Regions from separate parts of the Lactococcus sp. genome, predicted to be linked through region 1. Evidence: riboswitches for the same ligand, from Rfam matches in the RefSeq annotation. Region 1 holds a riboswitch; the other holds the start of a gene.
The links. A riboswitch is a leader RNA that binds a small molecule or an ion and turns the genes downstream of it on or off. The one in region 1 is predicted to bind fluoride.
Positions count from the first base shown of each region.

Region 2: linked by a shared signal. The riboswitch ahead of RSC39_RS07315 (voltage-gated chloride channel family protein) and the one ahead of eno (phosphopyruvate hydratase) in region 1 are both predicted to bind fluoride.

Region 1 is NZ_JAVXIY010000001.1:259,385-262,716, reverse strand. It holds gene RSC39_RS01375 (energy-coupling factor ABC transporter ATP-binding protein) at 73-906, opposite strand; tRNA gene RSC39_RS01370 (tRNA-Ser) at 1,052-1,139, shown strand; partial or broken gene eno (phosphopyruvate hydratase) at 1,186-2,462, opposite strand; fluoride riboswitch at 2,541-2,613, opposite strand; gene RSC39_RS01360 (hypothetical protein) at 2,675-3,332, opposite strand, start outside.
Region 2 is NZ_JAVXIY010000006.1:97,319-100,650, reverse strand. It holds gene RSC39_RS07320 (nicotinate-nucleotide adenylyltransferase) at 1-133, shown strand, start outside; gene RSC39_RS07315 (voltage-gated chloride channel family protein) at 148-1,359, opposite strand; fluoride riboswitch at 1,454-1,528, opposite strand; gene RSC39_RS07310 (DUF896 domain-containing protein) at 1,572-1,814, opposite strand; gene glyS (glycine--tRNA ligase subunit beta) at 1,921-3,332, opposite strand, start outside.

The sequences.
Region 1 (3,332 bases):
GAATTTCCTTAATTTGCCGATTCAATGCTAATCTTAATCACATTGAACTGACAGAAAAATCTGTCAGTAAATCTAGCCCAATTTATCAGCTAAAAGCTCTACTAATTCATCTTCTGACAAATATTTTTCTGGTAAATCAAAGCCATTTGTGCGCAAATCTTTCATTAGATTTGAAGAAAAAGGCACATCAAGTCCAATTTCAACCATATCCTCGCTAGTCGCAAAGAGTTCAGATGGCGCGGCTTCTTTAATGATTTCACCGGCTCGCATAACCAGAATTCGGTCAGAACTGGCTGCTTCATCAAGGTCATGAGTGATAGATAAAACCGTCAAATGATACTTATCTTTAATCTCATGAATCACGCGCATAATTTCGCTTCGTCCTGTCGGATCAAGCATTGAGGTTGACTCATCAAGAATAATAATTTCAGGTCGCAAAGCAATAATTCCAGCTACGGCTACCCTCTGCTTTTGTCCACCAGAAAGTCTTGCCGGCTCACGTGTTTTAAAATCAAGCATATTGACAGCAAGCAAAGCCTCATCAACTCGCTTAATCATCTCTTCACGGGGAATTCCTTGATTTTCCATGCCAAAAGCAACATCGTCCTCAACCGTTGCCCCAACAAATTGGTTATCAGGATTCTGAAAAACCATCCCAATCTTTCGACGTAGATTCCAGACATTTTCAGCTGTTAATCTTTCACTGTCAATCTTGACAATTCCTTCAAATTCTTCAAAAAGTCCATCAATCAGTCGTGCAGTCGTCGATTTTCCCGAACCATTTTGCCCGATAATCGAAACCCACTCCCCTTTTGTAATCGAAAAGGAGACACCATTAAGCTGATTTACATCGCTTTCTTTTTCATATTTAAAAACTAAATTTTCCACTTCGAGAATTTTATTCATAGCCCTTATTATACCAAATTTTAAAGACTTTTAACCATTTAGTTTTATATTTCTACTAAAAATTAACCCGATTATCAGTAAATAAAGTGTCATTTAAAAATCTTTGCTAAAGTCTGAGCTTTTTTGCTATAATGTTAAGGAAGTTGGAGAAGTGTCCGAGTGGTCGAAGGAGCACGCCTGGAAAGTGTGTATACGTCACAAGCGTATCGGGGGTTCGAATCCCCTCTTCTCCTTTCTAAAATTCACATCCTTAAAAATAAAAAACATTAATTATAGAAATTAATGTTTTTCATTTTTAGCTGCATCTTTTCCTAACTCTTCTTCAATACGCAAAAATTGATTATATTTTTCAACCCGCTCGCTTCTCGCCATTGAACCTGTTTTTATTTGTCCAGCGTGCATGGCTACAGCAAAGTCAGCAATAAAACTATCAACCGTTTCACCTGAACGATGAGAAATCATGGTCTTATAACCTGCTTTTCTAGCCAAACTAATCGCTTCAATCGCTTCGGTCACTGTCCCGATTTGATTTAGTTTAATCAAAATAGCATTTGCTACACCTTTTTGAATTCCTTCTTTGAAGATTTCGGGATTTGTGACAAAAATATCATCACCAACCATTGAATTTTTTGACCTTGAACTTTCGTTTGAGCCGCAAAACCAGCCCAATCATGTTCTGAAAATCCGTCTTCAATAGAGATTAGGGCAGGATATTTTTCAACTAACCCCTCATAGTAGGTCAACAATTCTGCTGAAGTGAGCTTTTGACCTTCAAAATGATAGACTTTTTCTTTGTCATCATAAAATTCGCTAGAAGCCGGGTCAATAGCAATCGCAATTTCTTCGCCTGGCACATAACCAGTTCTTTCAATTGCTTGATAAAGTGTAGCAATGGCATTTTCCGTCGAACCAAGTTTAGGGGCAAAGCCACCTTCATCACCTACGGCTGTTTCTAGCCCTTCGTCAGCTAAAATTTTCTTTAGAGTATGGTAGATATTTGCAATTTTTTCTAAACCATCGCGAAAGCTTCCCCGTTTGACTGGTGTAATCAAAAATTCTTGAACGTCAATTCCTGAATCGGCATGTACTCCACCATTAATGACATTGAAAAATGGTTGAGGAAGTTCCAAATCTACTCCACCAAGATAACGATAAAGTGGGATTTTTTCACTATTCGCTGCCGCACGAGAAATGGCCATTGAAACCCCTAAAATTGCATTAGCCCCTAAACGAGATTTATTTTTTGTCCCGTCAAGTTCAATCATCAGATGATCTAATTTTGCTTGATTAAATGGTGATTGTCCTTTTAAGGCTTCATATAAGGCTTCATAAATTTCGCCATTAACATTTGCTACCGCTTTAGAAACACCTTTTCCTTGAAGTCGCGCTCCGCCATCTCTTAGTTCGACCGCTTCACGATCTCCTGTTGATGCTCCTGATGGTACTGCCGCCCGTCCCAAAGTTCCATCTGTCAATCTAACATCTACCTCAACGGTTGGATTTCCTCTGGAATCAAAAATTTCTCTTGCGTGAATGTTTTCGATTGTGACTGTCATAATAACTCTCCTTTTCTCTGCCTTTAATGCCGTTGTAAGCCAAAGAAAAAATGGCAGCCTACAAGGCAAAAAAGACTTTGCTTTGTAGGCGCCATTAGATTCAAGTTATTTCTTGAAACGGTTTCGGGTGTGCACCATACCCATCTATTATTAATTTACTACTTTATTTTTACTCGGTCAAATTTTTGAAATCTATTTTTTTGATAAATTTATCATGTGTGAGCCGAACCATTACTATGCCCTGGGCTTCCATTAAGACCCTGAGCTTCACTGATAGTCATATAGGTATAATTCCCAGGATTTGCCACTGAACTATAATATCTTTGACTACTTGGACGATAGAAACAATAGCCAGCTTCCGCTACTCCCCAACCAGCGGGATTTGTGCTATAACCTCCACTTGCCACTGCCGAATTTCCTTGCGAATCTGAGCTTGCTTGAGCTGCAGCTTTTTCATCTGCTCTTCTTTTTTGTTCGTCATCTCTTTTTTTCTTGTCCGCAGCTGCTTTAGCCGTTTCATTATTGGCTTTAACTTTACTTGTATTGTCAATAATGTTTTGCGAAGCTTTATCTAACTCATCAAGTGTTTCAGCTTTATTAACTGAATCTATGCTCTCTTGAATTAATGTTTTGTCTGCAGCAGAAATATATGTATCACTTAGTAAACTTTGAGCACTTTTTACTGTCGAGTTGAGTTGTGCTTTTTTATCATCTACTTCGTTTTTTGTTTGGATATTTGACTGGGCAGTTTCTAGAGCAGTACTGATCTCAGACATCTTATCTTCGATATCTGAAGCTTTTTTAGCTTTTTTAATCTCTAGTACTAACTTGTCTAGTTGACTTTTATCTTGTGCTGACAGATTTTTATCT
Region 2 (3,332 bases), on a different contig from region 1:
CCCACTTCTACCAATCTCTAGCACAATGATAAGAGAAATGTTTGTTCAAAATATTAAGCCGACTTACCTCCTCCCTCAAGACGTTATTAGCTATATAGAAACTGAAAAATTATATAAAAAAAATGACCAATAATGGTCATTTTTTATTTAAACTTCCAAATTTAGAACTTCTTGTGCATAAATTGATGAATTTCCATTCAAAACGTAGGCAATTGTCATAATTGGTAAAATATATTGAACTGAACCAAAGCCAAAGACCTCGGCGGCAATAAAGATAGGTCCAAAATATGAATTTGTTGCAGCAGAAAAGATTGAAACATAACCTGCAGCTGCTACAAATTCAACAGGCAAACCAAACAACATTGCCAAAGCCGCACCTAGTGTGGAACCAATCGCAAAAAGCGGTGTCACTTCCCCTCCTTGGAACCCTGCAGAAATAGACAAAACCGTAAAGATCAATTTTAAAATCCAATCATATCCATTGATATGACCACCATTAAAACTCAAACCAATCAAATTCGTTCCAAGACCAGCATAACGGTCCAAATGAATAACAAGTAAACCAATTGAGATGACAATTCCCATCAAAATAATTCTTTGATAAGGATTAACAATTCTTTTAGCAACGGTTGCTTTCATAAAAGCTAAAGATTCCGCAAAAAATCTCCCCACCAAACCAAAACATACTGCGATGATGGCCAATTTTAAAAGAACTAAGGGGTCAAGATGAATGTTAGTATTGATCGCAAAAGAAAATTTTTCTAATCCTAGATAATTTGAAGTCCAACTGGCGACATAGGAACCAACTAAGGCTGGAATCAAAGCTCTGTATTCTATTTTCCCTAACATCAAAATTTCAATGGCAAAAAAAGTTGCCGCGATTGGCGTTTGAAAAAGACCAGCAAAACCAGCAGCCATACCAGTAATCAAAAGAATTTTTTGGGCCTCTTTTGCTGAAAGTTTTTTACCAATCGCATGACCAATGACGCCACCGATTTGAACGGCAACCCCTTCACGTCCGACACTGGCACCAAATAAATGAGAAAGCCAAGTTGAGAAAACAATTAAAGGAACCAAACGTTTTGGAATATCTTCTCGCCCATGATTTCCCGCTTCAAAAATTAGTCCCATGCCTTTTTGACTATCTTTACCAAAATTTTTATAGAGATAGACAATCAAGAGACCCGCTAAAGTTAAAAATGGAATCAAATATAGGGTATGTCCATCTCTAAATTCGGTAATATAGATAAGACCTCGACCAAAAATCGCATCAACCACCCCAATTAAGCCACCAATAATTACAGCTAAGAAGACATATAAAATTGCACTTCTGGAAATTCCTACTTTAAAAAAATTCATTGTTTCAATACTCCTTATTTATGAGCAAGGCTCATTTATCTTAATTTTCACAAAACAAAAGGCGCTACAAACAGGACTGCTTAAAAACAGCCTTTTGTTTGTAGGCGCCATTAGTTTTAAGATTTTATTCTTAAAGCGGTTTCGGGTGTGCACCATACCCATCATTATTAATATTTATTTTAACATTTTATGAAATATTTGCAAGAAAAAGCTCAGTCACGCATGCCATTTTTCCGTTGAATTTCTTTGAGTTTGTCAGGAGTCACATCTTCTCCCGTTTTTTCATCAATGACTTTGATTGTTTCAACTTGTGAACGGAAATTTGCTTTAACACTATCAAGATAAGCTCGACGTAAAAGGGCTTGTTCTTCAAGTTCTGCTTCTGATAAACCTTCGGCTTTTTTCTTACGCGCCAATTCATTAATGCGTTCTACTTGTTCATTTGTAATTGTCATTTCTTAATTCCTTTTCGTAAATGTTTTTAAAATTACTGACAGAATTTATTTTTACTGACAGCATTTAAAAGGGCTTTGCAACTCTCTGTCAGTAAATAAGTCAGCTTTATTTTGTATTAATCAAAGAAAAATCAGCCATAACACTTGTTAATGCAACAACTTCTGACAATAAGGCAATCCGATTATCACGAACAGCTAAATCTTCGGCCATAACCATCACATTATCAAAGAAAGCTTCAATTGCAGGAGCAAGCGTATGAACAATTGCTCGGAATTTTTCTTCACATGGCTTATAAGTCCATTGATTTTGCAGAGAAATAACGGCATCATAAAGTGCTTGTTCAGTATCTTCTTCAAAAAGTGCTGGATTAATTTCAGCAATATCAGCTGCTTTTTTAACTAAATTAATTGAACGTGAAACATTTTCAATCGCTGGTTTAAATGGTTCGTGAAGTTTATGACCATCAATAACAAATGCTGATTCCATCATATTTGTAATATCAAAGTTTGAGCTATTAATTGCTGCTTCAACAATATCATAACGGTCTAATTTTTCAAGCAAAAGTTTTTGAACGCGTGCTTTGACGAATTCCAAAATTTCAGCATGATTTTGACCCTCAAATTGGTCGATAAATAAAGATAGGTCGAAATGCCAATTCATTTTTTCGATAATTCGAATCAATCCTTGTACTGCACGACGTAGCGCATAAGGGTCATTTGAACCAGATGGAATCAAACCAACATTAAAGAAAGAAAGGACTGAATCAATTTTATCTGCTGCTGCAAGAACAGAACCAACTTTTGTTTCAGGTAATTGGCCGTCAGCTGAGGTCGGCATGTAATGTTCACGAATAGCCGCAGCAACATTTGCATTTTCCCCTGCTAAAAGAGCGTATTTTTCACCCATCACGCCTTGCAATTCATCAAATTCTCCAACCATTCCTGTCAAAAGGTCAAATTTATAAATTTCAGCGCTACGAGCCACGTCTACTTTTTCTTCATCTGTTAAACCAGCAATATCAGCTAATTTAGCAGCAATTAATTTTGTTCGTGCCATATGTTCAGTGATTGAACCAATTTTTGCATGGAAAGTTACTTTAGCAAGTTTAGCCACTAAGTCTTCAATCTTAAGTTTTTGATCTTCTTTCCAGAAGAATTCAGCATCTTCAAGACGAGCAACCAAGACTTTTTCATTTCCAAGCACTACATTTTCAATATGTTCGGCATTCCCATTACGAACCGAAATAAAGTTAGGAGCCAATTGACCTTCTTGGTTATAAACTTCAAAATAACGTTGATTATCACGCATTGATGTCACTAAAACTTCTGCTGGAACAGACAAATATTTTGGATCAAATGAGCCTACAAAGGCTGTTGGATATTCAACAATATTATTTACTTCTTCTAATAAATCTTTATGCAAAGTAACTTGCCAATTATTTTCAGACGCAAGAGCCAAAATTTGTGCAGATATTTCTGCTTTACGATGTTCAGCATCAACTAAAACAAAATTTTCTG